Regions from separate parts of the Janthinobacterium sp. DSP2-3-3 genome, predicted to be linked through region 3. Evidence: predicted binding sites of a transcription regulator. Region 3 holds the regulator's gene; each other region holds the start of a gene.
What was found. Region 3 encodes FNR, which switches genes on or off when oxygen is low (the NO sensors DNR and NnrR bind a similar motif). Its sites were predicted from a motif close to TTGATNNNNATCAA; they were not measured.
Positions count from the first base shown of each region.

Region 1 (7,815 bases), on a different contig from region 3:
CAAGATCAAGCTGAAAAGCGGCGTCGGCGTGCAAGAGTTGAAAGCCCATTCCATCGTACTGTCCGACGGCACGGAATTGCCGGCCGACCTGGTGGTGTATGCCACCGGCTACGGCTCCATGAATGGCTGGGCGGCCGACCTGATCTCGCCCGAGGTGGCCAACAAGGTGGGCAAGGTATGGGGGCTGGGCTCCGCCACCACCAAGGACCCCGGTCCGTGGGAAGGCGAACAGCGCAATATGTGGAAGCCTACGCAGCAGCAAGCCCTGTGGTTCCACGGCGGTAATCTGCACCAGTCGCGCCACTACTCGCAATACTTGTCGCTGCAACTTAAGGCGCGCATGGAGGGCTTGACTACCCCAGTGTATGGGCAGCAGCAGGTGCATCACTTGTCGTGATGGCAGGGGCAAGCAGATAAAAAAATGGCGGCGGACCGAAGTCCGCCGCCATTTTTATCATGCAGCCAACAAAGTTATTGTTTAATGGCTTCGATGGCAAACGTCAAGGTCACGTCATCGCTGACAGCTGGCGCATATTTGCCGGCGTTGAATTCCGAGCGCTTGATCTTGGCCGTGGCGTTGGCGCCGCAAGCGTCTTTCTTCAGCATCGGGTGCGGTGCGCAGGCAAACGAGGTGACGGTCAGGGTGACTGGCTTGGTCACGCCTTTCAGGGTCAGGTTGCCATCCACGGACGCCAGCTTGTCGCCGTCAAAATTGAACTTGGTCGATTTGTAAGTGGCGACCGGGAACTTGTCCGTTTCAAGGAAACCATCGCCCTGGATGTGCGAGTTGAACAGGGTCGAACCCGTATCGACGGACTTGGTGTCGATCAGCACTTCGACGGCGCCCGTCTTGGCGGCGCGGTCCAGCGTGACCTTGCCGGTGGTGTTATTGAAACGGCTTTGCTGCGTCGAGAAACCCATGTGGGTGTACTCGAAACGGGGGAAAGTGTGGCTGCCATCGATGACGTAGACTTCAGGAGCGGCAACGGCGGACAGCGAGAAGCCGGCGGCGGCGATAAAAGCGAGCAGTTTTTTCATGATGGATTCCTGATAGGGAGTGGAGGATGTCAAAACCGCAAGCAGCTGCAAGCGAACGGCGCATGCGGCTGATTGTCCGGCTTCAGTTGCAATGGATTATGCATGGCATGAAGATCGATGTAAAACGCAAAATATGCCTAGTTAGCATCGATAAAATCGATAATAAGGGCGATACTGAACGTGACAGCGCCTTCTACTGCCGATTATTGTCTGCATTGTCAAAAATATCCAGCGTTATCCAGGTGCTCAGATATTGCATCAAATGAGAATGATTCTTGTTATTATTCTTTTGGATTGTTATCATCACGGCCCTGGCACGCATGCAGCGTCGCCTTGATTCATCCATAATAGAGCCGAAAACAGAGCAGAAAAACCATGACGGCCACCCGCCACAATACGAGCACAGTGAACGCATACACCACCACCACCGCCCCGTCCCGCAGCCTGGACCTGACAGCCGGCGCCTTCACCTGATGCAGGAGCCGCACGCCCAGGCCTCCCTGCGCGAAGCGCACGGCGTGCGTCTGCGCCGCTGGGCCTGGACCGCCGCCGGCGCCCTGATGGTGCTGCTGGGTATCATCGGCGCCATGCTGCCCGTCATGCCGACGACGATTTTCCTGATCCTCGCCCTGGCCTGCTTCAGCCGCGCGTCGCCGCGCCTCGAGCACTGGCTGCTGCAGCATCCCCGCTTCGGTCCGCCGCTGCGCCAGTGGCGCGAACACCGTGCCGTCTCGCGGCGCGGCAAGGCCATGGCTTGCCTGGGCATGGCCATCGGCTTTGTCGCCATGTGCCTGGGCCATCCGCCGTGGTGGGTCATCGCCATGGTGGGCACCATGGAAATCGCCGTCCTCACCTACCTGTTGCGGCGTCCCGAAGGCCCAGCCGCCTGCGGAGCAGAATCTGCCCGCGAAGAGGGCAATGGCAGGCAGTAAACGGCGCTGCCCACGTCAAAAAAACGGCACGCCAGCCAAACCTCACATAAAAATACCGTGACGCCTGCGCAGGGCGCGTCGAACTTTTCACCGAGATGCGGCTCCGTCACGCCGATCCACGCGATTAAATTCGGCGAGAACGCGACTTTCCCGCTTTTTCAACTTGAAAACAGACGCATAGACATTATTTGCATATTCAAAGCAAGATTCTGTCGTAGGAGTAATAACACGATCGGAGGTATACTACGCAACCGACGTAACAGGCTGGGCGATTTGGCTCCTGCAAGCAAGCCTGTCACGGTCCAATGAAAAAGGAAACACTGCATGACCACACCACACCGTACGCCGGTGATTCGCATCGATGGCGCGAACAAGACCTTCGCGCTGCCCAAGGGCGAACAATTCCACGCGGTCAAATCGGTCACGCTGGAAGTCTATCCCGGTGATATTTTCGGCCTGATCGGCAAGAGCGGGGCCGGCAAATCCACCTTGCTGCGCCTGATTAACCTGCTCGAGCGTCCCGACAGCGGCACCATTACTGTGGCCGGGCGCGAATTGACACGCCTTGGCAAGAGCGAATTGCGCGACGCGCGCCAGAACATCGGCATGATTTTCCAGCAATTCAATCTGCTGCAAAACGCCAGCGTCTTCGACAACGTCGCCTTCCCCTTGAAAATCCATGGCACGACCAAGGGCGAGCAAATCGCCGCCCGCGTCGAGGAATGCCTGGCGCTCGTGGGTTTGTCCGACAAGTTGCACAGCTATCCGGCGCAATTGTCCGGCGGGCAGAAACAGCGCGTGGCGATTGCGCGCGCCCTGGCCAGCCATCCCGACGTGCTGCTGTGCGACGAGCCGACGTCCGCACTGGACGCGGAAACCACGCGCGCCCTGCTCGACACTTTGCGCGACATCAATGCGCGCTTGAAAGTGACCATCGTCATCGTCAGCCATGAGCTGTCGGTGCTGGGCGCCATCTGCAACCGCGTGGCCGTCGTGGAAAACGGCGCCATCGCCGAACAATTCGATTTGAGCGACACGGCCACCCCGCGCAAGACAGCGCTGGGACGCGAGCTGGCTTATTACGGCACCGAGGCGTTTGAAGCCACCGCATGGAAGGATGCAACACATGTTTGAAGAATCGATCAATAACGTCATCAAGCTGCTGCCGGAAATCTGGGTGGCGCTGGGCCAGACCATGACCATGCTGGGCATAGGATTGACCGCCGCCATCTTGATCGGCGGCCCGCTGGGCATTGTGCTATTCCTCGTCTCGGAAGGCCAGTCGCTGGAAAACCGTCCGCTGTCGACGATTTTGGGCTGGCTGGTAAATACCGTGCGCAGCTTCCCCTTCATCATTTTGCTGGTCGCCCTGACGCCGTTTACGCGCATCATCGCGGGCACCTCGATTGGCCCGCTGGCAGCTGCCGTGCCGCTGTCGTTCGCCGCCATTCCCTACCTCGCGCGCCTGGTGGAACAGAACCTGCGCGAAGTGCCGCGCGGCGTGATCGAGGCGGCGCACGCCATGGGCGCGTCGGAAATGCAGATCATTTTCCGCGTGCTGCTGGTCGAAGCGCGCTCCGGCCTGGTGCTGGCGCTGACCGTGCTGTCGATCAGCTTCCTCTCGTATTCGGCCGTGGCCGGCGTGGTGGGCGGCGGCGGCATTGGCGACCTGGCCATCCGCTACGGCTACTACCGCTTCGAGACGGACATCATGGTCGTCACCGTGGCTATCCTGATCGTGCTGGTGCAAACCATCCAGTTCGCCGGCACGCGCGTCGCCAAGCGTCTCGACAAACGTTAATTCATATTCAGAAACAAGGACCTACATGAACCACATTCGCCGCACCCTGCTCCTGGCCGCCACCAGCCTGGCCTTCGCCACAGCAGCCCACGCCAAGGACCCGAAAGAACTCGTCATCGGCACCAGCTCCGGCCCGTATTCGGACCAGCTGAAGCTGGGCATCAAGCCTATCCTGGAAAAACAGGGCTACAAGGTCAAGATCGTCGAATTCAACGACTACGTGCAGCCGAACTACGCGCTGGCCGAAGGTTCGCTGGATGCCAACGTGTTCCAGCACATCGTCTACCTGACCAAGTTCGCCACCGATAACAAGCTGCCATTGAGCCCATTGATCACCGTGCCGACCATGCCGATCGGTCTGTACGGCGGCAAGCAAAAATCCCTGGCCGAAGTGAAGAACGGCGCCACCATCACCATGCCGAACGACCCGACCAACCAGGCGCGCGCGCTGGTCATGCTGGCCAAGATGGGCTGGATCAAGCTGAAACCGAACGTCGATCCGCTGCGCGCTTCCGAACGCGATGTGCTGGAAAACCCGAAAAAGCTGAAACTGGTGCCGCTGGAAGCGGCGCAGCTGCCACGCTCGCTGGCGGACGCCGACTACGCTTTCGTGAACGGTAACTTCGCCCTGGCCGCCGGCATGAAGCTGACGTCAGCCCTGAGCGTGGAAAAGATCTCGGACAGCTACATCAACCTGGTGGCCATCCGCACGGCCGACAAGGCCAAGCCATGGGTAAAAGACCTGGAAGCGGCCTACCGCTCGCGCGCCTTCCTCGACGCGACGAACAAATACCTGGCCGGCTACGAAAAGACGGACTACCAGCTGGCGCTGGAAAAGACGCTGAAAAAATAAACCGGCGCAGGCAATGCAAAAAGACGGCCAGGTGCAAACCCGGCCGTCTTTTTTATGCTGCGCGCCACGCGGGCGCTGTCATGCCATGCTTAGAAGCGATAGCCGACGCCTACGCCGATCAGGATAGGGTCAACCTTGACTTCGCTGATCTTGGCGCCACCGGCCAGCACGTCGCTGCGGATCTGCACTTTCTTGATGTCGAAGTTCAAGGACCAGTTTTTATCCAGCTTGTAGTCGACGCCAGCTTGCAGCGAGTAGCCCCAGCTGTCATGTTCCAGGCGGCCAGCGCCGTTCAGCAATTTCACGTCCGAAATATTCGTGTAATTCACGCCTGCACCCACGTAAGGGCTGAACTGTTTTTCAGGCATGAAGTGGTATTGCAGCGACAGGGTCGGCGGCAAATGCTTGAAGGTACCGATCTTCGTGCCCGACAAGGTGACGTCATGCTTTTGCGGATACGTCAGGATCAGCTCGGCAGCGATATTCGGGGTGAAGAAGTACGAAATATCGATTTCAGGAATCGTCTTGCTGCTGACATGAATCTGGTCAGCTGCGGCGAGGCCAGTCACAGGAGCAGATTTGTTGGCCGGGTCGATGTGCACGGCGCGCGCGCGCACCAGCCATGGGCTTTCCTGAGCCATTGCATTACCGGCAAATGCGCCGATGGCGGCCAAAACGATTGCTGCTGCAGTTGCGGACGTTTTCATTATGTTTTCCTCTGTCGTTAAGTAACGCTGCGAAGTCTATGAGTGCAGTGCAACAAAAACTTTGATCCACATCAAATAGTGCTAGATGGCATCACTAGAGGGATTTTTTTCTTTTCCCAGGTCAAGAAAATACCGCAGCGCGTCAATGCACGCCTTTAAACAGGCTGGCGACCCAGTCGGCAAACACGCGCACGCGCGGCGACAATTGACGGTGATGGGGATACAGCACGGACACGGGCAAGGGGTCGGGACGCATGGCCCCCAACACTTCCACCAGCTCGCCGGTGGCCAGCGCCCGCTCCAGGTGATAACGGGGCGCCTGGATCAAGCCCAGGCCTGCGCGGCAGCAGGCGTGATACGCGTCGGCGTTATTGACGGACACCATGCCCGGCACGGCCACGCTGTGTCGCTGGCCGTCCAGCCTGAAATCGAAGGGCCAGACCTTGCCCGTCTGGGCGGAAAAGAAATTCACGGCGCGGTGGCCATCGAGCTGCACCAGATTCTCCGGCGTGCCGTGCGCGGCCAGGTAGGCGGGGCTGGCGCACGTCATTTGTTCCAGCAGCGCCAGCCGACGCGCCACCATGGACGAGTCGCTCAATTCACCCACGCGCAGCACGCAATCGACGCCCTCGCGCACCAGGTCGACGAGACGGTCGCCCATGCCGATTTCCAATTCGATCAGCACAGCCGCGCTTCGAGCTGCTTGATCGCATGCGTGACGGTCGCCTTCGGATAGCCAAGGTCATGCGCCGCCTGCGTGAAACTGCGTAACTCGGCGATGCGCGTAAACAGGCGCATCGCATCAAATCGGTCCATGCCCCCTTCCTTTGTTCATTGTTCATTGTTCATTGTTATCACGTGCCGCACAGTGTAGCGATTTGAGCGCAGCTTTCCATCTTCAACGATAACCCTGGCACAAGTTGCCCGTCACGCAATCGCCACTTGCGCCAATGGCACTGGATCGCCGCCTGCCCGCGCAGCATAATATGTCCAGCACGCACATGAGAATAGTAATGATTATCATTTGCGATATAATGCAGGCTCACGCTTAAGCGCACGCTCAGGCGATCATAAAAGGAATGGGAGACATGGATATATTGAGGGAACTGCGTGAATCGGGCTTGAAAGTGACCATCCCCCGCTTGCGGATTCTGCAGCTGTTTCAAGAAGGCACGATCAAGCACCTGAGTGCGGACGATGTCTACAAACTCTTGCTGGCTGAAAAAATCGACGTGGGTCTGGCCACCATCTACCGCGTGCTGATGCAATTTGCCGAAGCGGGCATTCTGTTTCGCCGGCATTTCGAATCGGGCCACGCCGTCTTCGAACTGAATGAAGGCCAGCACCACGATCACCTGGTTTGCACGGGTTGCGGCAAGGTCGATGAATTCGTCGACGAAGGCATCGAACTGCGCCAGAATGAAATCGCCACCGAGCGAGGCTTCGTGCTGCACGAGCACGCGCTGTCGCTGTACGGCACCTGCGCCGAGTGCACGGCGAAGAAAATTCCGCCACGCCGCGCCTGAGGGCGCTTGGGCCGCCTGGGCGCCAGTGCCTTGGGGTAAGATTCGCTCAAGCTTGAGAAAGGATCACCCATGTACATCGGAGAAATCGCCCGCCTGGCGGGCACCTCGCCCAAGGCCTTGCGTCACTATGAAACGCTGGGCTTGCTGGGCGACGTGCGCCGTTCCGGCGCCTACCGCGTCTACACGCAGCGAGACCTGGCGCAAGTCAAACTGATACGCCAGGCGCAGGCCCTGGGTTTCCGCCTGGCCGAACTGCTACCCATCCTGGCCGGCGACGACACCGACTGGGCCGCCCTGTCCCGGCATATCGCCGCCAAGCGCGCGCAAGTGCAGCAGGATATTGCCCGCCTGCGCCAGCTCGACGCGCAATTGGCCGACATCGACACGGAAATCCGCGACTGCCTGGCGCACCAGCGCCTTCAAACGGCCGCTTGACTCTGCCACTAGGGACAAGCTTTAGCATGCAAGCTGTTCTTTACTGGAAAGCCTGCATCATGACCAAGACGATACCCAAGCGCATTTTAATCATCCTCGGCCACCCGTCCAGCGACAGTTTCTGCGCCGCCCTGGCCGAGGCCTACGCCGCCACGGCCCGCAGCGCAGGCCACAGCGTGCGCGAACTGCGCCTGGGCCAGCTGGACTTCGACCCCATCCTGCACGAAGGCTACCGCCAGGTGCAGCCGCTGGAAGCGGACTTGCTGGCGGCACAGGATGCCATCAGCTGGGCCGAACATCTGGTGTTCGCCTACCCCATCTGGTGGGGCGGCGCGCCGGCCCTGCTGAAAGGCTTTGTCGACCGCGTCTTCCTGCCCGGCTTTGCCTTCAAGTACCGTCCTGGCAAGGCTTTCCCGGCCCAGCTGCTGAAGGGCCGCACGGCGCAACTGCTGGTGACGATGGACACGCCGCCCTGGTATTTCCGCTGGGTCTACCACATGCCCGGCATCCACCAGCTGCGCAA
Region 1 is NZ_JAFCWA010000001.1:317,091-324,905, forward strand. Features, by position in the region: gene ACP7DE_RS01535 (NAD(P)-binding domain-containing protein) at 1-397, shown strand, start outside; gene ACP7DE_RS01540 (YceI family protein) at 472-1,038, opposite strand; gene ACP7DE_RS01545 (hypothetical protein) at 1,065-1,304, shown strand; gene ACP7DE_RS01550 (YbaN family protein) at 1,512-1,970, shown strand; gene ACP7DE_RS01555 (methionine ABC transporter ATP-binding protein) at 2,295-3,104, shown strand; gene ACP7DE_RS01560 (methionine ABC transporter permease) at 3,097-3,771, shown strand; gene ACP7DE_RS01565 (MetQ/NlpA family ABC transporter substrate-binding protein) at 3,797-4,624, shown strand; gene ACP7DE_RS01570 (OmpW/AlkL family protein) at 4,714-5,331, opposite strand; partial or broken gene ACP7DE_RS01575 (LysR family transcriptional regulator) at 5,474-6,147, opposite strand; gene fur (ferric iron uptake transcriptional regulator) at 6,420-6,857, shown strand; gene ACP7DE_RS01585 (MerR family transcriptional regulator) at 6,927-7,292, shown strand; gene ACP7DE_RS01590 (NAD(P)H-dependent oxidoreductase) at 7,352-7,815, shown strand, end outside.
Region 1: the regulator FNR is predicted to act here: its motif matches at 5,393-5,406, upstream of ACP7DE_RS01570 (OmpW/AlkL family protein).

Region 2 (7,815 bases), on a different contig from region 3:
TGCCGCTGGTGCGCATGGTGCTGGAAGGCAAAAATATCGCTGCCTCCGGCACACATTACGCGCAATTGCTTGCGCTGGCGCAAGCCATCGACGGGGCCGGGCCGCCCGTGCTCGACGTGGACAATTTGCAGCGGCGCCGCTATGCCATCACCACCTCGCTGGAAGACCTGGTCGACATCATGCAACCGGGCGAGGCGCTGGCCGTGGCTTGCCAGTTGTATGAAGCGCTGGCCGACCTGCACTTGCGCGCGGCCGGCGAATGGAGCGGCGGCGGCAAGCACCTGTTCCGCCGCCTGCAGGCATTTGACGCGGCCATCGCCAAGGAGCTCGACGGTGCCTTGCGCCTGGTCGCCAGCGACCTGGCGGCGGGCCAGCGCGCGTTCGAACACGTCACCGCCGCCGTGCTGGCGCCCGTCGGCGGTCCTTTGCTCGATGGCTTCACCCTGCCGGCGCCCGCACACTGGCGCAGCGCGGCAGTGTGATGGCCGCGCTCAGAGCCTATTCCAGTAGATGAATACATCCCCTGCTGGCGCCCCTCAGAAGCGGGGACTGCGTTGATCGTCGTCGCGTGGCTCGCCACGCGTCCTCCTCACGCCTTGTCCGCGCTCCTGATGAACTGGCAGCAGAAGACGCTCACTACTGGGATAGGCTCTTAAAACGTCGTGCGCACGGCCAGGCTGATGTTGCGCGGTTCGCCCCAGAATACGCCGTCGAAGAAGCCCACGTTGCGGTAGTATTGCTTGTCGAGCAGGTTGTTGACGTTCAACTGCACGCTGGCATGCTTGTTGAACGCATAGCTGGCCATGGCGTTGACCAGCGAATAGCCCGCTTGCGGGATATTCGTCATCTCGCTTGACGGCGGGCGGCCGTACCACGATTCGCTGTAGATGGCGCTTTGCGCCGTCATGCTGGCGCCCGCTTTCAGGCCTGCCAGACGGCCGTCGAAACGGTAGCTGGTGGCCAGGCGCAGCAAATGGCGCGGCTGCGTGGTGGCGGCGCGGCGGCCATCGGCCTCGGCCGCGTGCAGATAGGTATAGCCGCTGCTGGCTTCCCAGGCGGGCGACAACTGGCCGGAAACGTCGAACTCGACGCCCTTGGCTGTCACGCCGGCGCCATTCGCCACCATGGCCTGGCCGCCGTCGGGCAGCAAAAAGCCGGGCGGCACGCTGCGGTCCAGTTTCGCCAGATTCTTTTTCTTCGTGTGGAACAGGGCGACCGACGCGTTCAGCTTGCCTTCATAGAATTCGCCCTTGATGCCCAGTTCCGCATTGTCGCCCGTTTCCGGCGCCAGGAACTTGTTGTTGCGGTCCTTGCTCGATTGCGGGTTAAACAGCTGCGTGAAGCTGGCGTAGGCCGAATATTGCTTGTTGATATCGAACACGGCGCCCACGTACGGCGTGACTTCATTGCGCGTTTCCACGAAGTCGCCGCTGCCCGTGTATACACCTTGCGTGTTGTAGTTGCGCGTGTCCGTGCGGTAAGTACTGCTGCGCGCGCCGACGATCACGTGTAGCGGGTCGGCCAGGCTCAGGCGCGTGGCCACATAGCCGCCCGTCAGGCGTGTCACGGTTTCCGTGTGCGAGCCGTCCGGGTAAAACACGGGGCGGGGGATGTTGCCCGTCCAGCTGCGGTAATCGGGGATGAATTTCGAGTAATTGATTTTTTCCTTGCCGCCGATGGAACGCTCCTGGCCGTTATTGCCATTCCAGCCGACGATGGCCGTGTGCTTGCGTCCCAGCAAGGTAAATGGCCCGCTAGCGTAAATGTCGAAATTGTCGCTGTTCATTTCGCCTGCACCCCAGGCGCCCGTCCACAGTTCCATGCCTTTGCCCGTGGCTGGATCGGGATAACCTTTGCCCGCATGGAGAACAGTGGTGCGGTTCGTGCTTTCTGTACGCGCATAGCCCAGGTGCAGATTCCAGTTGCCGGGCAGGCGCTGGTACACCGAGGTGAACACCGTGTGCTGCTTGTTGGCCCAGCTGCTCCAGGGCGCCGTCCAGCTGGTGTTGCGCGGCAAGTTGGCCAGGCTGCCGTCCGCGTTCCAGTAGGGCACGGCGCCCCAGGTGGCGCCCGTGGGCTGGTTGTCCTGGAAGTCGACTCCGGCTATCAGCAGGGTGCCGGGACGCAAGTCCGCCTCGACGATGAGCATGCCGACGGTCTTGCGTTCGTGATACATGTCCAGGTAGGAATCGCGTTTTTGCCAGGCCAGGCCAGGGCCGTGCGCGCACGCACGCTGCCCTCCGCGTTCAGCGGCGTGGAAAGGTCGGCCTCGACGCGCTGGTCGTCCCAGCGGCCCATGATGAGTCCGGCGCTGGCTTGGAATTCTTTCGTCGGCCGCTTGCGTATCATGTTGATGGTGGCTGACGGGTCGCCCGTGCCGCCCATCAGGCCGGTGGCGCCGCGTACGACCTCGATGCGGTCGTACAGGATCATGTCTTGCAGCGGCGCATTGCCGCCGCGCGCCATGCCATCGGCGTGCGTACCAATAGAGTGCGGCAGGCCAGGAGCGGCGCACAGGCTGACCTTCTGCGATAATGCAGGCGCTGATAAAATATTTTCCACATTGAAAGAAATGCATGCGTACATGGATCGCTTGTGCCGGATGGTTGTGTGTCGTGTCGCTGGGCCGGGCCCAGGAACACGCGCCGCCGCCGGCTGTTCCCACGCCGCTGCAAAGCGCCAGCGTGCCGCCCGCCGCCGCTGTTGTGTTGCCACCCCTTGTGCCGTCGCCCCTTGCGCCTGCCACCCCCGCTGCGCCAGCGCAGGACGCCTCGCCATCGCAAACGGTGACGATTACGGCCAACAGCGACGCCAAGGCGCCGCGCATACGTTTCACGGCTTACCGCGAGAGTTATCTGACTGCCAGGAAGGTGTGGCAAGTGTCGAGCGGCAGCGTGGTCATGGCACTGCGCCTGATTCCGGCCAAGCTGAGCGCCACCATCGACGATGTGCGGGTGGCCTTGCAAGGCAATGGCGCCCCCGTGCCGATCAAGGTGTCCGACGGCGGCGTGTTTGTCGTGCCGCTCAACGATGACATTGCCGCGCAAGATGGCACTTTTCTGGTGAACAAGGGCAGGGGCGAGCTGACGGCAAATATCGTCCTCCAGCCGTCCGTGGCGCGCGATGCGTGGAATGTCACGCGCGTGGGGCAAGTCCTGCGCGACGCCCGGCGCGCCGTGCGGGCCATCACGCCGTGGTACAAGCGGCCGTTTGCCAACGATGTGCAATCGCTGGCCTTTTGCGCGGCCGAACGGGGCAGCGCCTTGCGGTTGATGGATGGCGAGCAACTGATCGCCACCTTGCCCATGAACGAGCCAGCCGTCAACGACATCAGCCAGCCCGTGTTTTGCAAGATTTTCGATGGCGAAGACAAATACCCGGGTCATTACCGCGTGGTCTTGCCCGAGCTAGCCACGGTGCTGCTGCTGTAGACGTTAGTTCGGTTGGCGCTGCACCAACTCCAGGGCCGCCGCCAGGGCCAGGTCCATGGTGGCCTGGTGAAAGATCAGCCATTGCGGCAAGAGCGAGAGCGCAAGGCGTCCCTGCTCCAGGTCGCCTTCATCGACGGCGGCCCAGGCATGGTGCAAACCGCTGAGCACGCGCGCATGCTGTTCGCGGTGGTTGGCCAGCGAGGGAAAGGAGATTTCTTCCATCAAATCTTCTTCCTCGCGGAAATCGCGTTCGACGGCCGCAATCAGCTCGCGAAACGCCACGCTGAAATGCTGGTCACTCAACTGTCCCAGCCGCGCCAGCTCTTGAAACAGTGCCTCATGCGCCTCGTCGATGGCGGGAACGCCCAGCGCCATCTCATCCTTCCAGTCCGATTTACCCATGCCGATGCTCCCGGTTAAGTCCGTCCCGATGCGAAGCGGACTGTTCCAGTGTGGGCGTAGCGACACTTCAAATCCATGACCTGGATCAAAAATATGGTGAAGAGGGGCGAGGGAAACAAGGCAAAAACAAATGGATAGAGGAACAAATTTCCACTCTGCAATAAAGCGGTTTTTGACGGTGAATGCCACTAGCAAGCGCCGCTGAAAAACGCCGTTGGCAAGGCGTCTTTGACGCAGACAGTACGCTAGTACGGCAAGTCAAAGCAACGCAGTCAGCGGTGTTTTCTCAGCTGCGCGTCTTGTCTTGCTTATTGCTTGGGCCAATGGCTCCACATGGCGTGCGCATCGACATTGGGTACCTGCAATTGCTGGCCGGCCGACAACTGCATGGCATCCCTCAGCACGAGGGGAGCGAGCAGCAAGGCCGACAAGGCAAGGCAGGCCAGTACTTTAAGCGTCAACATGGTCGTCTCCTGATGAGCCGGTGGCGGCGCGGGGATGCGGCGCCTGCCGGTCACTTCAATCGCGTACGCATATCTTTACTACCATGCTTGCAGTTTAGCTCACCTGGTCGTAACTTCAACTTATTGCTGTGATGCACCGCACCAGATACCGCTCGTGACTGCTCCTATTTCGCCTTGCGGCTGCGCCGTGGCTTGCCTGCCGCGGGCAGGAAAGAGTCGAACCACACTTGCGTCAATTGCCGCGTATTCTTTGCCGCTTCGCGCTTGACGGCGGCCGTGGCGTGACCGCGCGCCGTGTTGGCGATGCGGTTGGCCGCGCTCAGGTACATGCTCATCCAGGGGTTTTTCATGGCTAGCCTCGCAGACAGTGAGTGGAGCGGCAATCGTGCCGCGATGTCCCCACTGTAGTCCGATGGCTGGCGCTGACTGTGCGCTTGCCCACATAGCCGGGCGGCGCCGGGGGCGGACTGATGTAGATCAATACACGTCGCGGCGGTAACGTCCGGCCGCCAGCAGGGCGTCGAGATCCTCCTGGCCCAGCACTTCTTGCAGCACAGCATCGATTCCTGCCGCCATGCCGTGCAGGCTGCCGCACACGTAGACGATGGCGCCTTGCGCCAGCCAGTCGCGCAAGTCGTCGGCATGCTCGCGCAAGCGGTCCTGCACATATTGCCGTGTTTCACCATCGCGCGAAAAGATGCGGTCCAGGCGCGCCAGGTGGCCAGCATCGAGCCAGCCTTGCAACTCTTCACCGCAGACGCTGTCAAAAGCTTGCTGGCGCTCGCCGAACAGCAGCCAGTTGCGGGCCAGCCCTGCCCGCTGGCGCGCACGCAGGTGCGCGCGCAAGCCGGCCAGGCCGGAACCGTTGCCGATATAAATGCAGGGCAGATCGACCAGGGCGGGCGCGAAGGCGGGATTGGCTTGCAGGCGCAAACGGATGCTGGCGTCCAGCGGGGCGAAGCGCGTGAGCCATCCGGAACAGATGCCATAGCCCTGGTTGTCGCCGCCCGCATGGCGTTCCTGGCGTATGAGCAACTGCAATTCGCCATCGGACGGCAGCGACGCGAGCGAGTAGCTGCGCGGCGCATGTTGCGCGCCCTGCGCGTCGCCATCGCTGCCGTCCGCGTTGCACCCGATGATTTCGGCCAGCGCGCCCGCTTCCCAGGTGGCATCGGCCGGGCCCGTCAACGTGATTTCATGCAGCTCGCCGCCCAGGCTGCCCGGGTTGAGCAGCACGCGGCGCGCCAGACGCCATTCGGCATATGACGCTTCTTCCTGCACGCCGATGGCGTCGATGGCGCTGCCGCTGTAGCGGGCCAATGCCTGCGACCAGTCGGCCAGGGCGGCGGGGTCGTGCTTGTCCACTTCGATCAGGGGGAACAGGGGCGTGGCGCCCAGCGCGCGCAATTGGCGCTCCAGCGCATGGCCAAAGCCGCAGAAGTCGCTGTAGTGGCGGTCGCCCAGTGCCAGCACGCCCACTTCCAGGCTTGCCAGCGGCGTGCCCGCCGTCTGCTGCAACAGGCGCGCGAAGCGGCGCGTGCCGTCCGGCGCTTCGCCTTCGCCAAAGGTGCTGGCGACGATCAGGGCCCGTTCATACTCGCGCAATTTCGCGGGATCAAACCGGTCCAGCGACTGCACATCGACGACCACGCCCGCCTGCTGCAGGGCGCGCGCGCTTTCCAGGGCCAGGCGTTCGGCCTGGCCCGACTGGCTGGCGTAGGCCACCAGGGTCGGCAAGCCCGTGCCCGTCTTGCCTGGCGTACCGGCGCCCAGCATGGCGCGCTGTGCCTGCACAGCCCGTTTTGCCTTGCGGCGGCCCAGGTACAGCATCCAGCCCGTGATGGCGAACAGGGGCAGGCCCAGGCTGGCCACGGTGACGATGATGCGGCCCGGCAAGCCGAAATACGTGCCCATGTGTAACGGATAAATGATGTTGACGAGGCGCGCCCCCAGCGTTTGCTGTTTGTACGGTTCGTTTTCCGTGACCGTGCCGTTGGCCGGTGCAATGCGCATGCGGCTGCGCGCCCGCTCGTGCGGCGCATCGCTGGCCAGCCAGGTGAATTGCACGGCTTCTCCGGCGCGCGTGGGCAGGCGCACGCTGGCCAGGGTCCAGCCGGGGGCATGCTGCTGGAAGCTGCTCCAGGCCAGGCTGAGGTCAACGGCCGGCGCCTTCTCCTTGGCCTGGCCTTTTTTACCCGGCACCTGCGCCACTCTAGGCGGCTTGCCGGCCCAGGCGTCGATATTGTCGCGCACCACGTCATAGCTCCAGTAAATGCCCGTCAGGGTCAGGGCCACGTAGACGAGCAGGCACCAGGTGCCGGCCACGGCGTGCAAATTCCACAGGAAGGAGCGGCCTTTCAGGGCCGGGTCGACAGTCAGCCAGGTGCGCCAGTCCAGCGGGCGGCGGGGCCAGCGTAGATACAGGCCCGACAGTGCCAGGCCCAGCAGGCACAGGGCCAGAGCGCCCGCCACTTGCCGGCCCGGATCGCGGGGCAGCAGCAGCCAGCGGTGCAATGACTCCGTCCACTCGAAAAATCCCGCCCCCGCCAGCGCCGGCTGGGTGGCGCCCGTGTACGGTTGCACATAAATGGACTCGCCACGCCGCTGGCCGTTCTTCGGCGGGAAGAACAGCCGGGGAGCAGCGCCCGCCTGTGCATACACGGTGATGGACGCCACGCGCTGGCCGTGTTCCGATGCGGCGATGTTGCTCAGCTGGGCCGGCGTCAGCGGCGCGCGTGTTTCCACGGGGACATGGCGCACGCCGGGGTTCATGACATCGAGCAATTCCTCCTTGAAGGCCAGGGTGGAGCCGCTCAGGCCGATGATCACCAGCACCGTGCCGGCCGTGATGCCGATGAACCAATGCAATTGAAACCACACTTGCTTCCAGCTCCAATGCCAGCGCCTTTGTTGCGGGGCGGCAAACAGACGCTGCCGGAGGGTTTCCGGCGCCTCGTCGGCGCTGGCGCGCAGCTGGGGTTGTGGAAGGGAGGAGGTCGTCATGAAGCGGCTTTCGATGGCGCCGCCAAGCAGGGCGTCAGGCATGGCGGGGAAGAAGGAAGGCTGACATAATAACGCAAACGAGAATCATTCGCAAATGATGGGGCCGCTTTTCGCGGGGCAGGGTCGTCGTCTTGCGCAGCCTCCTGGCCATCCTCGTTTGCCTGATCAGGCGCCATAGGCGCTACAATAGGGATACTGTTCACTAGTTCCCATTGCCGCCATGACCACTTCCACACCGAATCTCGTCGTCACCCCATCCGCCCATCCCTTGTCCGACGCCGAACGCGCCGCGCGCATGGTCAATCCCGCCTTCGGCCGCATCTTCACGGACCACATGGTGGTGATTCCTTACCGCGACGGCAAGTGGCAGCAGGGCGAATTGAAGGCATACGGCCCTTTGACGCTGGACCCGTCCGCCTCGTCGTTGCACTACGGCCAGGCCATCTTCGAAGGTTATAAAGCGTTTGCCCAGCCCGATGGCAGCATCAAGACTTTCCGTCCAGAACAAAATGCCC
Region 2 is NZ_JAFCWA010000007.1:227,986-235,800, reverse strand. Features, by position in the region: gene ACP7DE_RS16145 (nucleotidyltransferase domain-containing protein) at 1-482, shown strand, start outside; gene ACP7DE_RS16140 (TonB-dependent siderophore receptor) at 653-2,176, opposite strand; gene ACP7DE_RS16135 (hypothetical protein) at 2,107-2,586, opposite strand; gene ACP7DE_RS16130 (hypothetical protein) at 2,577-3,431, shown strand; gene ACP7DE_RS16125 (bacteriohemerythrin) at 3,435-3,833, opposite strand; gene ACP7DE_RS16120 (hypothetical protein) at 4,142-4,297, opposite strand; gene ACP7DE_RS16115 (hypothetical protein) at 4,462-4,647, opposite strand; gene ACP7DE_RS16110 (PepSY domain-containing protein) at 4,775-7,300, opposite strand; gene ACP7DE_RS16105 (branched-chain amino acid aminotransferase) at 7,521-7,815, shown strand, end outside.
Region 2: the regulator FNR is predicted to act here: its motif matches at 3,909-3,922, upstream of ACP7DE_RS16125 (bacteriohemerythrin).

Region 3 (7,815 bases):
CCCTGTACAATCTGACGGCCATCCCGGCCGCCGCGCTGGGTTTCCTGAACCCCTGGCTGTCCGGCGTCGGCATGGCTGCCAGCTCGGCGGTCGTCATCGCCAACGCCCTGCGCCTGCGGAAAGCCTGAACCATGGAAGCACTCTACCTTCTCATCCCTTTAAGCGTCGTGGTCGTCTTCATCGCCCTGTGGGTGTATTTCACCGCCTCCGACAGCGGCCAGTTCGACGACCTCGTCGGACCGGGCCTGCGCGTGCTGCAGGACGACGATACGGCCGTCAAACCGCCGCCCGACGAACCGCACGCTTGACTTTTCCACACCCGGCACGATGGTACCCAGCCATCGTTGGCATACGCTTTTTGACACAGGTCAAGCACCTCTTGCAGGGATCTTGCATGGCTTTTTTTATCCAAATCAGCATTTATTTCGATGCCAGTTAGCTACCCTTATTTCATCCTGGGAATTTTGATCCACATCAAAGTTTTTTCGCGGGCAAACACTTACTCTCTGGCCACCATCATAAATAGTAATTCCAGGGAGAGTCTTTGTGGATCAATCGCTGAACTATAACTACAAGATCGTGAAGCAATTCGCGGTCGCTACTGTGGTATGGGGCATCATCGGCATGCTGGTTGGCGTTATCATCGCCGCTCAGTTGGCCTGGCCTGCCCTGAACCTCGACATACCTTGGCTGACATACGGACGTTTGCGTCCGCTGCACACGAATGCGGTGATTTTCGCCTTCGGCATCTGCGGCCTGTTCGCCACCTCGTACTACGTTGTACAACGCACCTGCCAGGTGCGCCTGTTTTCCGACAAACTGGCCGCTTTCACGTTCTGGGGCTGGCAAGCGGTGATCCTGTGCGCCGTCGTCACCCTGCCCATGGGCATGACGCGCGGCAAGGAATACGCCGAACTGGAATGGCCTATCGCCATCCTCATCGCCGTCGTCTGGATCGCTTACGCCATCGTGTTCTTCGGCACCTTGATCAAGCGCAAAGTCAAGCACATCTACGTGGCCAACTGGTTCTTCGGCGCCTACATCCTGGCCGTGACGATTTTGCACGTGGTCAATGGCGCCGTCATGCCAGCCTCGTTCACCAAGTCGTATTCCGCCTATGCGGGCGTGCAGGACGCCATGATCCAGTGGTGGTACGGCCATAACGCGGTGGGTTTCATCCTCACCGCCGGCTACCTGGGCATGGTCTACTACTTCATCCCGAAACAGGCCGAGCGCCCCGTGTACTCGTACCGCCTGTCCATCGTCCACTTCTGGGCGCTGATCTTCACCTACATGTGGGCCGGCCCGCATCACCTGCATTACACGGCATTGCCTGACTGGACGCAATCGATCGGCATGGTCTTCTCGCTGGTTCTGTTGGCACCAAGCTGGGGCGGCATGATCAACGGCATCATGACCCTGTCGGGCGCGTGGCACAAGCTGCGCACCGATCCGATCCTGAAATTCATGATCGTCTCGCTGTCGTTCTACGGCATCGCCACCTTCGAAGGTCCGATGATGTCGATCAAGACCATCAACTCGCTGTCGCACTACACCGACTGGACCGTTGCCCACGTACATGCGGGCGCCCTGGGCTGGGTGGGCTTCATCACCATGGGTTCGATCTACTATCTGCTGCCACGCCTGGCGGGCCGCACGCAGATGCACAGCACGCGCCTGGTCGACGTGCACTTCTGGGTGGCCACCATCGGCATCGTGCTGTACATCGCGGCAATGTGGATCGCCGGCGTGATGCAGGGCCTGATGTGGCGCGCGGTCAATCCGGACGGCACCCTGACCTACACCTTTGTCGAAAGCGTGAAAGCAACATATCCGTACTACGTGGTGCGCGTGGCCGGTGGCCTGCTGTACCTGTCGGGTATGTGCATCATGGGCTACAACACCTGGATGACCTTGCGCGGCAGCAAACTCCCCGTCGCCCGCATTCCGGAACTGAACGCGGCGCACGCCTGATAGGAGCAAAAGCAAATGAAATTTTCACATGCATGGATTGAGAGAAACCCCTGGCTGCTGATCGCCCTGGTCACGGTGGTGATCAGCATCGGCGGCGCCGTCGAGATCATTCCCCTGTTCTTCCAGAAGAGCACGACGGAACCGGTCGCCGGCCTGAAGCCGTATTCGCCGCTGCGCCTGGCGGGCCGCGACATTTACGTGCGCGAAGGCTGCTACAACTGCCACTCGCAGATGGTACGTCCGCTGCGCGCGGAAACGGAACGCTATGGCCACTATTCGGTCGCTGGCGAGTTCGTGTATGACCGTCCGTTCCAGTGGGGTTCCAAGCGCACGGGGCCGGACCTGGCCCGCGTGGGCGCCCGCTACAGCGATGAATGGCACCGCACGCACTTGAACAACCCGCGCGACGTGGTGCCCGAGTCGAATATGCCGGCCTACCCATGGCTGGCGAAGACCAAGCTGGTGCCTGACGACATCATGCCGAAGATGCGCGCCCTGCAACGCCTGGGACAGCCGTACAGCGATGCGGAAATCACCGCCGGCCCGGCGCAGCTGCAGGACAAGACGGAAGAAGACGCCCTGGTCGCCTATCTGCAAGGCCTCGGTACATTAATCAAAACAAGGAATTAGCATGGCAATCGAAAACCTGTTTGACAGCGCCAGCAGCGTCATGACGGTGGTTTCCTTTACGACGTTCGTAGGCATCCTGTGGTGGACTTTCAGCCGCAGCAACAGCGACTTCGACGCGGCGGCGCACCTGCCGTTCGCCGATGACGCATTGGACTATCCGGCCGAGGCCGAGATGAGCGTGGCAAAGGAGCGCAACCATGGCTGACTTTACCAATGGCTTCTGGAATATCTACATTATCGTGCTGTCCTTGCTGGGCATCATCGGCTGCGGCGTGCTGCTGTACTCGCAGTCGAAAATCAAAGTGGTCGACGGCGCGCCTGCCGACGGCACCACGGGCCACGTCTGGGACGAGGACTTGAAGGAACTCAACACGCCAATGCCGCGCTGGTGGATGTGGTTGTTCTACATCACCATCGTCTTCGCCCTGGCGTATCTGTTCCTGTATCCGGGCCTGGGCAACTATGCCGGCAGCCTGGGCTGGAAATCGACGGGCCAGTACGAGGAAGAGCTGAAGAAGGCGGAAGCCGACTACGGCCCCCTGTTCAACAAGTACCTGAGCCAGGACTTGAAGACGGTGGCCGCCGATCCGCAGGCGCAAGCCATCGGCCAGCGTTTGTTCCTGACCTACTGCGCGCAATGCCACGGTTCGGATGCGCGCGGCAACAAGGGCTTCCCCAACCTGACCGACAAGGACTGGCTGTATGGCGGCGAACCTGACATCATCAAGACCACCATCCTGCACGGCCGCAATGGGCAGATGCCACCGATGGGCGCCGCCCTGGGCTCCGAAAAGGATGTCGAGAACGTGGCCCATTATGTGCTGAGCCTGTCCGGTTCCACTTCGGACCCCGTCAAGTCGGTGCTGGGCAAAGCCAAGTTCGGCGCCTGCATGGCCTGTCATGGCGCCGATGCGAAGGGCAACCCGATGCTGGGTTCGCCGAATCTGACGGACAAGATCTGGCTGTATGGCGGCAGTGCCGATACCATCATGGAAACCGTACGCAAGGGACGCAGCAACACCATGCCGGCCTTCAGCGATTTCCTCGGCGAGTCCAAGGTACACGTGCTGTCGGCCTATGTCTGGAGCCTGTCGAATCCCCAGACGCCCGTGAAATGATGTAATGGAACCTCAAGTCATCAAGATGTATGCGGCCCGCGAGCAAATCTACCCTCGCGAGGCCAAAGGACGCTACGCTACCTGGCGATGGGTATGCGTATGGCTTACCCAGCTGGCGTTCTACGGCTTGCCGTGGTTGACCTGGAATGGCAGGCAAGCCCTGCTGTTCGATTTGACCACGCGCAAGTTCTACATTTTCGGCGTCGTGCTGTGGCCCCAGGATTTCATCTATCTGGCGGCCCTGCTGATCATCTGTGCGTATTTGTTGTTCCTCGTCACGGCCATTGCCGGGCGGGTGTGGTGCGGGTTCTCTTGCCCGCAAACGGTATACACGGAAATCTTCCTGTGGGTCGAACGCCGCATCGAAGGCACGCGCAGCGCGCGCATGGCCCTCGACAAGCAGGGTCCCTCCGTGCGCAAGGCCTTCAAGAAGACGGCCAAGCACCTGGTGTGGGGCGCCATCGCCCTGTGGACGGGCTTTACCTTTGTCGGCTACTTCACGCCGATCAAGGAACTGGCGCAGGCGGTGACCACCTTGAATTTCGGTCCCTGGGAATGGTTCTGGGTCTTGTTCTACAGCCTGGCAACCTACGGCAACGCGGGCTGGCTGCGCGAGCAGGTGTGCAAATACATGTGCCCCTACGCGCGCTTCCAGAGCGCCATGTTCGACCAGGACACGCTGATCATCACCTACGATACCAAGCGCGGCGAACCGCGTGGCGCCATGAGCAAGAAGGCCGGCAACAACGACAAGCTGGGCGATTGCATCGACTGCACCCTGTGCGTGCAGGTGTGTCCGACCGGCATCGATATCCGTAACGGCCTGCAGTATGAATGCATCGGTTGCGCCGCCTGCGTCGATGCCTGCAACAGCGTGATGGACAAAGTCGAGCGGCCACGGGGCCTGATACGCTACAGTACCGACCATGCGATGGAAAACAACTTCAATTCGAAGCAGATACGCCAGCGCGCCATGCGTCCGCGCGTGCTGATCTACACTTCCATCCTGGCCCTGATCATCATCGCCGTGTGTACTTCGCTGGCCTTGCGCACGCCCCTGAAAATGGACGTGATCCGCGACCGCGGTTCGATGGGACGCGAAGTGGAAGACGGCATGATCGAAAACGTCTACCGCCTGCAGATCATGAACACCTCGGAGCAAAGCCAGCATTTTAAAATCAGCGTCTCCGGCTTGCCGGGCCTGACCTTGCTGACGCGCGAAGAAGTGATGTTGCAGCCGACGGAAACGCTGGGCTGGCCGATCCGCCTGCGCGTGCCGCACGGGGTCGGCGAAAAGGGCTCGAACAAGATTGCGATCGAATTGCACTCGCTGGACGACCCATCGCTGCATGTACGTGAAAGCGCGGTATTCATCGTGCCGCGCTAATGTAGGAAGGCCAGTCCCCGCATGGGGACTGGCTGATCAAACAGGAGAAATATCATGTCCGACAGTCTCAAGCTGCAAGCACCCGTTGCACCGTGGTACAAGCATCGCTGGCCTTGGCTGCTGATGATCGGCCCAGGCTTGTCCGTGGTCGTCGGCAGCTTCATGGGATATATCGCGTTTACGCAGCCCGATGCACTGGTGGTGGGCGACTATTACAAGCAGGGCAAGGCAATCAACCAGGATTTGAAGCGCGACACGATCGCCAGCAACCTGGCGATGGATACCAGCTTATCCTATGATGTGGCGCACGCGCGCCTCAGTGGTTCCGTGCACAGCTTCGGCAAGGCTTACCAGGGTCCGCTGCAGCTGCATCTGGCGCATGCGACCTTGCCGGAAAAGGATATCAAGCTGCTGGTGCAGCCCGATGTGGCCGGCAACTTCTCGGTAGCGCTGCCGATGCTTGAGCGCAGCCGCTGGCAAGTGCTGGTGGAAAACGATAAACGCGAGTGGCGCCTGTCCGGCATCTGGACCTGGCCCCTGCAGCGCAGCATCGCGCTGCATGCTGACGCAGAGCTGTAAAGCTTACTTGCAGACGTCGGTACCAGCCGTAATGGCTTTCAACTTGGCGGGCTGCAAGATTTCAATTTCGCGATTCGAGACGCGCAGCCAGCCTTCCTTCTTGAACTTCGACAGCAGACGGCTGACGCTCTCGATGGTCAGCCCCAGGTAATTGCCAATTTCCTCGCGCGACATGCGCAACTGAAATTTGCTGGCCGAATAGCCGCGCGCTTCATAGCGTGAGGCCAGGTTGACGATAAAGGCGGCAAAACGCTGCGTCGCCTGCATATTGCCCAGCAACAGCATCACGCTTTGCTCGCGCGTGATTTCCTGGCTCATCATGCGGTGGAAATGGCGCAACAGGGTCGGCATATTGCCCAGCAATTGTTCCAGGCTGGAAAACGGTATTTCACAGACTTCGCTGTCTTCCAGCGCCACGGCATTACAGTGGTGGCGGTCGGCGCTGATGGCGTCCATGCCCAGCAGTTCGCCGGCCATCTGGAAACCCGTCACCTGCTCTTCGCCACCCGGATTGATCTGGTACGTCTTGAAGTGCCCCAGGCGGATCGCATACAGGTTCTGGAACGAGTCGCCGATGCGGAACAGCGAGGCGCCGCGCACGATCTTGCGGCGGCGGCCGATGATCTGGTCCAGCCTGTCCATATCGCCCACATCGAGGCCCATCGGCAGGCACAATTGATGCATGCTGCAGGTCGAGCATCGCGCACGCAACGCTTCCACGTTCACTATGGGCAAGGTGGGAGTGAGTAGCGCTTCAGTCATGTTGATACCTTTTAGAAAATGCAATAACAAGTTTACTGCATACACGGTTGCCGTGTGCCAATTTCACCGCAATTGCGCTGAATAAACGACGTTCTGACTTTAATTATATGGCAACATCGTCAAAAGCCCATGCGGGGAGGGCAATTTGCGCCGCACCGCTTGCCAAGCTCGGGTATTGATAGGAAAATTCCTGACAGCATTATCTGCCGCCTGTGCCGCCCGGTACTGAAAAGGAAATCATGAAGCCTCTCGGCATTAAAGCAAAAGTCGCGCTAGCCACCAGCCTGACCTCGATCGCCATGATCGCGCTGGTCACCATGATCCAGGTGCAGCACATGCGCGCCGACTTCACCAAAGTGCTGCTGAGCCAGCAATCGGCCCTGATTACCCGCACCGCTGCCGAGCTCGACGACAAGCTGGGCATGCTGCTGCAGATCGTCGCGCTGACGGCCAGGCAGCAGCCGCCGGAATTGATCGCCCAGCCCGCCCAATTGCGCGAATACTATGCGCGCCGCGCGATGCTGGTGCTGTTCGACGACGTGCTGGTGCTCGATGCGCAAGGCGCCATCGTGGCCGACATGCCGCGGGTCGCGGGACGCGCCGGCATCAACGTCGGCGAGCGCGAATATTTCCAGACCGTCGTGCGCACGCGCCAGCCCATGATCACCGAGCCGATGCTGGGCAAATCAAGCGGCATGCCCATCGTGCAGATGGTGGCGCCCGTGCTCACCGCCGATGGCCAGGTGGCCGGCGTGGTGATTGGCGTGCTGCGCCTGTACAAGGATAACCTGCTGGGACGCCTGCGCTCGGAAAAGATCAGCAAGAGCGGCTATTACTTCATCCTCACGCGCGGCGCCGTGCCGCGCTACGTGCTGCATCCCGACACCAGCCGTTTGCTGCAGCCGCGCCAGCCGAACGCCAACCTGACGACCACGCAGTTGCTGAAGGAAGATGGCGAAGGCAGCATGGTCAGCACCAACAACCGCGGCATCACGGCCGTCAACAGCTTCAAGCGCCTGAAATCCGTGAACTGGCTGCTGGGTGCCTCGCTGCCCGTCGAGGATGCCTTCGAACCCTTCGATGGCGTACTGTACCGGCTGGTACTGTGGAGCATCCTCGCTTCGCTGCTGGCTGCTTTTGTTCTGGGCTGGGTCACCGTGCGCCTGCTGTCGCCGCTGGTACGCCTGCGCGACACCCTGCTGGCCCTGCGCACCAGCGGCAACCGCTTCACTCCCGTGCCGGTGCAGCAGCGCGACGAGATCGGCGAACTGACGGAAGCGTTCAACGGCCTGATGAGCGAACGCGACCGCCTGCAGCAGGAGCTCGAATCGCGCGCGGCAGAGCTGGAACAGGAGCGTGACCGGG
Region 3 is NZ_JAFCWA010000017.1:47,801-55,615, forward strand. Features, by position in the region: gene ACP7DE_RS25510 (heavy metal translocating P-type ATPase) at 1-128, shown strand, start outside; gene ccoS (cbb3-type cytochrome oxidase assembly protein CcoS) at 132-308, shown strand; gene ccoN (cytochrome-c oxidase, cbb3-type subunit I) at 547-1,974, shown strand; gene ccoO (cytochrome-c oxidase, cbb3-type subunit II) at 1,990-2,604, shown strand; gene ACP7DE_RS25530 (cbb3-type cytochrome oxidase subunit 3) at 2,606-2,809, shown strand; gene ccoP (cytochrome-c oxidase, cbb3-type subunit III) at 2,802-3,722, shown strand; gene ccoG (cytochrome c oxidase accessory protein CcoG) at 3,727-5,109, shown strand; gene ACP7DE_RS25545 (FixH family protein) at 5,164-5,688, shown strand; gene fnr (fumarate/nitrate reduction transcriptional regulator Fnr) at 5,692-6,450, opposite strand; gene ACP7DE_RS25555 (response regulator) at 6,690-7,815, shown strand, end outside.

Region 4 (7,815 bases), on a different contig from region 3:
TCCAGGCGCAAGCCCGGCGCGGCATCCGCGGACGGCGCCACGTCCTGTCCATCGAGGCGCGGCGCCAGGCGGCGCATGGCCAGCAGCATGCGCCCCGCTTCCAGCGCGCCACGGCGCAATCCCGCAAACGGCTCCACGGCCGTCAGCGCAATCAACAACGCCAGGGCTGCTAGCGGCAGGTTCAGCACCTGCTGCTGCACCAGCGCGGCCACGGCCAGCAGCACGCCGGCCAAAGTCACGCTGCCGGCAACGCCATACGCGGCGCCGGCAGCCGTGTCCAGGCGCAGCAAGGCGAAATCGGCTTGCGCCAGCGAGCGGTCGATCTGCCCCAGCGCGAGGCACTGGGCATCGATGCGCCCCGCCATTACCAGGTCCGTCTGGCCCGCCACCAGGTCGATGGTACCGGAACGCAATTTTTCAATGGCGCGCGAGCGCACGATGGCGGGATGGCGGGCGCGGCGCACCACCAGCCAGCTGATGCCGCCACCGGCGGCCAGCAGCCACGCTGCCAGGCCCAAGCCCAGCTGCCACTGCATCACGCCCAGCGCCACGCCGGCCAGCAAGGCCGCGCACAGTGCCGTAAAAGCCGGCACCAGCAGGCGCAGGTACAGCGCTTCGAGCGCGTCGATATCGGCCGTCAGGCGGAACAGCAGTTTGGCGGGCTGGCGCAGCAAGCGGCTGGCCGCTTCCGGGCGCGACCAGCCGCGAAACAGTTGCACGCGGATGCAGACCAGCGCGGCGAACGTGGCGTCGTGCGTGACGAGGCGCTCCGCATAGCGCGAGCCCGTGCGGCCGATGGCCAGCAAACGGATGCCGGCCGAGGGGCCGAACACGTCGAACAGGATCGCGGTGGAAGCGTGCAAGCCGGCAATCGAGGTGGCCGTGATAAACCAGCCGGACAAGCCCAGCAAGGCCATGCCGGCCACCGCCGTCAGGGCCGCCAGCATGGCGCCCAGGATCAGCTTGCCCGGCTGGGCCAGCAACAATTGCCGCAGGACGGGATTCCAGATGAGAGAAGTTTTCATGCGCGCGCCTCTTCCTTCTGCGCCTGCGCATCGACCTGCACTGTGCGCTGCAGCCGGCCAGCCAGCACCGGGTCGTGCGTGGCAACGATCATGGTTTTGCCCTTGGCCAATTCCAGCAGGGCGTCCGTCACGCGCGCCGCCGTTTCGCTGTCCAGGTGGGCCGTCGGTTCATCGACCAGCAGCAGGTCGGCATGCGGGTGCAGGGCCACGCGGGCCAGCGCCAGGCGCACGGCTTCGCCGCCGGACAAGCCCTGGCCGCCATCGCTGAGCATGACGGCCGGCTGCGCCTGGGCCACGGCGGCCAGGTCGGCCAGGTGCAGCGCCTGCGTCACGTGCGCAGCGTTCGCGCCGACGCGGCCCAGGGTCACGTTCTGGCTGACGGACGCGGCAAACACATGCGGGCGCTGGCCCATCCAGGCCACGCGCTGGCGCAAGGTATTCACGGTGCTGTCGGTCAGGCGCACGCCACCGATGCGCATATCTCCGCCATTGGCGGGCAGCAAGCCGGCCAGCAAGGACAGCAAGGTGGTCTTGCCGGCGCCGCTGGCGCCCAGCAGGGCCACGTGCTCGCCGGCACGCACGCACAAGTCGAAGCCGTCAAACACTGGCGTTTCGCCCGGGTGGGCAAAGCGCAGTTGATGGATCTCGACGGCAGGCGGCGGGGCCACCGCCATGGCGGCGGCGGAAACGGCAGCCACTTCCGCACCAAAGCCAGGCAGGGGCACGCCCTCCCCCGCCAGGTCATGCAAACCGGCCAGGCCCGCTTCGCCGGCCGCCTTGTCGTGCCAGACGGCGGCCAATTCGCGCAGGGGCTCGAAGAATGCGGGCGCCAGCAGCAGGATGAACAAGCCCTGCCCCAGGTTCAGTTCCCGACCCCAGGTGCCGAAATTGATGCTGCCCAGCAAGGAGAATCCGATAAACGCCGCCACCATGGCCACACCCAGCGCGGAAAACAGTTCCAGCACGGCAGACGACAAAAAGGCGATGCGCAGCACCACCATCGTGCGCCGGCGCACGGATTGCGACGAGGCGTCCAGCCGTGCGGCCGTGGCGTCGATGGCGTCGAGCGCGCGCAGGGTGGCCAGGCCGCGCAGGCGGTCCAATAGAAAGGCGTTCATGCTGCCCATTTCCACCATCTGCGCGCGGCTGGCCGCTTGCGCGCCCATGCCCACCAGGGCCATGAAGACGGGAATCAGGGGTGCGGCGATGAGCAGGATCAAGGCGGCGATCCACGACAGCGGCGTCACGACGGCCAGGATCACGAGCGGCACGAGCAAGACTTTCCAGCGCGCGGGCTTGTAACGCACCAGATACGGCACGATGGCTTCGGCCTGCTCGGCGATGACGCTGGCAGCCTGGCCCGACTGCGCGCGCTGGCGGTCCAGCGGTGAACGGTGCGCCAGCGCTTGCGCCACCTGTGCGCGCAAAGTGGACAGGTGCTCGCGCGCCGCCGCATACATGCGCCGCGCGCCCCACGCTTCGCAGCCTGCGCGCAGCACGCCCAGCAGCAGCACGCCCGCAGCCGGCAGCAGGGCCGCGCGCCAGGGTGCACCGCCCTGCATGGCTTGCACGGCCCAGGCCAGCAAGGCCGCTTGCGGCAGCCACAGCAAGGCGGCACCACCTTGTGCCAGGCTGGCGGCACGGGGAAGAATACAGCGGGGCAAAGACAGTGGCGTGGTAGGCATCTCTATACTTTTTGAGTTTTCAGAATTTTCTGTAAATTCGATTTTTTGTATAATACTGCGAAACATGACATATATCAATTGACCCTGCGGGCATGGCGTGAAAAAATTCAGATAATTATGAAAACTCAACATATCCAAATGACGCCGTTGATCCTGACCTTTGTCAGCCATTTCGGCGAGATGGGCAGCCGCTGGGGCTTTAACCGAACGGTGGGGCAAGTGTACCCCTTGTTGTTTGTCGCAGAGCATCCTTTGCACGCGGACGAAATCGCGGAACACCTGAGTTTTTCACGCTCGAACGTGAGCATCGGCTTGAAAGAATTGCAGGGCTGGGGCTTGATACGCCAGTCGCGCATCCCCGGCGACCGGCGCGAATATTTTTCCTCGCTGGGCGATGTCTGGCAAATCTTCCGCGTGGTGGCCGCCGAACGCCGCCGCCGTGAAGTGGCGCCCACCCTGACAGTGCTGCGCGAATCGCTACTGGCGCCGGCCACGGAAGCCGTGGATCAGTATGCGCAGGAGCGCATGCGCGAAATGTATGAACTGGTCGATCTGGCCAACACCTGGTTCGACGACTTGCAGCGCCTGTCGCCCGAATCGATGGCGCAACTGATGAAAATGGGCGCCAAGGTGCAAAAGCTGCTCAATGCCAAGGACCGCCTGTTTGGCGTCAGCAATAACAGCGACTGAAGCTCTCTTTCCTTAACACAAAGTGGTGCGTGTTGTCACGCCATTTCTGCTCGCCGCACAGACTCCCGCTAACACAGCCATACATAGCCGTATGCGCTGTTATCAACTAAATCAATAGAATTATTTGAATTGCATTAGTTTACATCAAGACTAAGCTTGCATATGCGTACTCACGCAAAGGTGACCGGGTGACAAGTTGACCTCCCTGACTGGATGGCGCGCACCCTAAAGCAGTGAAATTTCTGCAATACAATAAAAGGGGATTTTCATGAAAAGCATAACAAGCATTGCAATACGGACATCCATACTGGCCACCCTGACGGCCTTGATGGGCATGGCGCAGGCTGCTACATGGATCGACGTGGGACCGGCCAGCGGTTTCAGCATCGCAGGCAGTACCGTTACCTACACGCCGTCGCCGGCACTGATGGTGAAATACTATGACGGCAACCTGACGCCGCAAAGCCCATCCGACATCCAGGGGTATATCAATGGCGTCTTCGGCACCAGCCTGGGCCCAGCCGTATCGTATTGCGACAATGCCACTTCGGGCTGCACTGCCGGCACCACGGCAGGCTTGAGTGGCGGCGTCAATTCCTATACGAGCGCGGCCGCCTATGACTTCCTGGCCATCCACTTCGGCCAGGGCGAACTGGTCTTCCACTGGGCCGCGCCCGTCGCAGCCGGCACGACGTTCACGGTAGAAGGCTTGCCCAAGGACCTGAGCAATTACCGCGCTTACGTTTCCGCCATACCTGAACCGGAAACCTATGCCATGCTGCTCGCCGGCCTGGGCCTGCTCGGTGTCATGGCGCGCCGCCGCCAGGCAAAATAGGAGCATCAAGAAGACCTGCAACACGGCGCCGGCGCACCCATGTTTACAGCGCGCTTGCGCCGCGCCGCCCACTCTTTACACCGCCTTTATGCCGCTTTCGCTATGCTGGTTGGCACCACAGCCACCCTTGCGAAGGAGCCTCCATGCATGAATCCCCATTCCAGTCGCGCACGCGCAGCGTGCTGCGCCAGCATTTGCCCGTGCGCGAACGGCTGCGCCTGGCACGCCTGGCGAGCAAGAAAATGCTGTCGGTATTGTCTGCGCTGCTGTGTGCGGTGCCGCTGCTGTATTTGCTGAGCGTTGTGCTGTTTGCGCAGCCTTAGGGCCGAGTGCGGAAGACAGGAAAAGAGAAGAAGCGGCCGCATGGCGCAAGCCGTGGCCAGCATGAAACTGGTCCGCCCAGAGGGAATCGAACCCCCATTCACGGTTTAGAAGACCGTTGTCCTATCCGTTGAACGATGGGCGGAAAGGTGCAGTATTTTAATCCATGCGCGCCAGCAATGACATGCCTGCGCGGAATAGAAAACGGGCTGTCATTTCTGACAGCCCGTTCATGACTTTGGTCGGAGTACAAGGATTCGAACCTTGGACCCCCTGGTCCCAAACCAGGTGCGCTACCGGGCTGCGCCACACTCCGAAGACAAGATAATAACGCCCCCGCCCAATTTCGTCAATTGCCCCAGGCGAATTAGATGGAAATAACTATCGCCCCTTGCCTTTACACACCGACCTTGTCGGCGATGCGGCGTGCCATCGATTCAGCCACCTCCTTGTCTTTCGCCTCGACCATCACGCGGATCAGCGGTTCGGTGCCCGAAGCGCGGATCAGCACGCGGCCCGTGTCGCCCAGCTCAGCCTCGACCAGTTCTTTCTCGGCCACCATGGCGGCATTTTTTTGCCAGTCGAAACCGGGCGCCACGCGCAGGTTGATCAGGGTTTGCGGGAACAGCACCAGTTCGGCCAGGCATTGCTGCAGACTCTGGCCGCTACGCTTGAGCGCAGACAACACTTGCAGCGCAGAGACAATGCCGTCGCCCGTCGTATGCTTGTCCAGGCACAGCAAATGGCCGGAACCTTCGCCGCCCAGTATCCAGCCCTTTTCCTTCATGACTTCCAGCACGTAGCGGTCGCCCACCTTGGCGCGCGCAAAGCCGATGCCTTGCTGCTTGAACAGCACTTCCAGCGCCATGTTCGTCATCAGGGTGCCCACGGCGCCGGCCACGGGACCCGTCGCCAGGCGGTCCTTGACCATGACGTACAACAACTCGTCGCCGTTATACAAGCGGCCCGTGGCGTCGCACATGATCAGGCGGTCGGCATCGCCGTCGAGGGCGATACCAAGATCGGCGCCATGCTCGACGACGGCATCGGCCATGGCCTTGGTCGCCGTGGCGCCGAAGCCCGCATTGATGTTGAAACCGTCGGGCTTGTTGCCGATGGCGATGACTTCCGCGCCAAGCTCATGGAATACGTGCGGGGCGATATGGTAGGCGGCGCCATGCGCGCAATCGACGACGATCTTCAGGCCGCGCAAGTCCAGCTCGTTCGGGAAGGTGCTCTTGCAAAATTCGATGTAGCGGCCCTGGGCATCGTCCAGTCGCTTGGCGCGGCCCAGCTTGTCCGACGGCACGCAAGCCATGGGCTCGTCGAGCGCCGCTTCGATTTCCAGTTCCACGCTGTCGGGCAGCTTGGTGCCCTGGCCGGAAAAGAACTTGATGCCATTGTCATGATAGGGATTGTGCGAGGCGGAAATGACCACCCCGGCCGACAGGCGCAGCGCCCGCGTCAGGTAGGCAATCGCCGGCGTCGGCATGGGGCCGGCCAGCATCACGTCCACGCCGGCCGCCGACAAGCCCGCTTCCAGCGCCGCTTCCAGCATGTAGCCGGAAATGCGCGTGTCCTTGCCGATCAGCACCGTCGGGCGCGCCTTGCCGCCTTGCGACTTGGCCAGCACCTTGCCGGCCGCATAGCCGAGGCGCATGACGAAATCGGGAGTGATCGGAGCCGTGCCCACCAGACCGCGGATGCCATCGGTACCAAAATATTTACGCGTCATATATTTCTCTTTTTGTTGTTTATAATGAATCTTACAGGCTCAGTGCGCCATGCGCCAGACCTTCAGCGCATCGACGGTTTCAGCCACATCATGCACACGGATAATTTCTGCACCTTGCGCTACCGCAGCAAGCGCACCGGCAACACTGCCAGCCAGGCGCTGCTCGACGGGACGTCCTGTGACGGCGCCTATCATCGACTTGCGCGACAGCCCGGCCAACACAGGCAGGTCCAGTTCGCTGCGCAACTGGCGCGTGGCGCGCAGCAAGGCATAGTTTTGCTCCACCGTCTTGCCGAAACCAAAGCCGGGATCGACGCACAGGCGCTCGCGGGCAATGCCGGCCACCGTCATTGTCTCGATGCGCTGGCGCAGGAAGGCGATGACTTCGCGCACCACATCCTCGTATTGGGGTTGATACTGCATGGTTTGCGGCACGCTTTGCATGTGCATGATGCACAGCGCGCAATCGCTATCCTGCACGGCCTCGATGGCGCCTGGCGCGCAGAAACCGTTGATGTCGTTGATCATGTCGGCACCCGCCAAGATGGCTTCGCGCATCACTTCGGGTTTGTACGTGTCGACGGACAGGGGCTTGCCGCAGTCGCGCAAGGCGTACAGCACCGGCATGACGCGCTGCAACTCATCCTGCAACGGCAGCGGCCGTGCGCCGGGGCGACTCGATTCGCCGCCGATATCGATGATGTCGACGCCGTCGACTATCATCTGCTCGGCGCGCGAAATGGCAAATTCCAGGTGTTGATACTGGCCCGCATCGGAAAAGGAATCGGGCGTGATGTTCAGGATGCCCATCACCAACGCCTGCGTGCCCTGCAGATTGAAGCCAAAACGGCCGAATTGCAAATAGTGTCGCATGTAACTCTTTTTAGTCGTCAGGAAAAAACTGCTGCTGCAACGAAAAAGGGCAAGGATTGCTCCTTACCCTTTTAGACAGCACGCCACCGATCAAGCGGCTGCCGTTATCAGGCTGGCGCCGTCACGTTTGGCGAGATGCCGCCCGCGCCGCTGTCGCCGCCCGCATTGCGGCGTGGCGGGATGACTTTCGGCGGACGCGGCTCCAGACCGGCCATGATGTCGTTGATTTGCTCTGCATCAATGGTTTCCCATTCCAGCAAGGCTTTGGTCATCATTTCAACCTTGTCGCGATTGCCTTCCAACAACTTACGCGACAAAGCATATTGCGTGTCGAGAATGTTGCGGATTTCAGCATCGACCTTTTGCTGGGTCGCTTCCGAGATCGTCTTGGTGGCGCCACCGAAGAAACCTTCATTTTCGCTGTCTTCGTAGACCATCACGCCCATGCTGTCGGACATGCCGAAGCGGGTCACCATGGAACGGGCCAGCTTGGTGGCACGCGAGAAGTCGTTCGACGCGCCGGTGGACATTTGTCCCACGAAAATCTCTTCGGCGATACGGCCACCGAACAGGATGGAAATTTCTTCCAGCATCTTGTCCTTGTAGGCGGACAAGTTGTCGTGTTCCGGCAATTGCCAGGTCAAGCCCAGG
Region 4 is NZ_JAFCWA010000007.1:242,215-250,029, forward strand. Features, by position in the region: gene ACP7DE_RS16185 (amino acid ABC transporter ATP-binding/permease protein) at 1-1,025, opposite strand, end outside; gene cydD (thiol reductant ABC exporter subunit CydD) at 1,022-2,710, opposite strand; gene ACP7DE_RS16195 (GbsR/MarR family transcriptional regulator) at 2,849-3,400, shown strand; gene ACP7DE_RS16200 (PEP-CTERM sorting domain-containing protein) at 3,669-4,235, shown strand; gene ACP7DE_RS16205 (hypothetical protein) at 4,379-4,558, shown strand; tRNA gene ACP7DE_RS16210 (tRNA-Arg) at 4,627-4,701, opposite strand; tRNA gene ACP7DE_RS16215 (tRNA-Pro) at 4,796-4,872, opposite strand; gene glmM (phosphoglucosamine mutase) at 4,954-6,291, opposite strand; gene folP (dihydropteroate synthase) at 6,331-7,164, opposite strand; gene ftsH (ATP-dependent zinc metalloprotease FtsH) at 7,272-7,815, opposite strand, start outside.
Region 4: the regulator FNR is predicted to act here: its motif matches at 2,775-2,788, upstream of cydD (thiol reductant ABC exporter subunit CydD).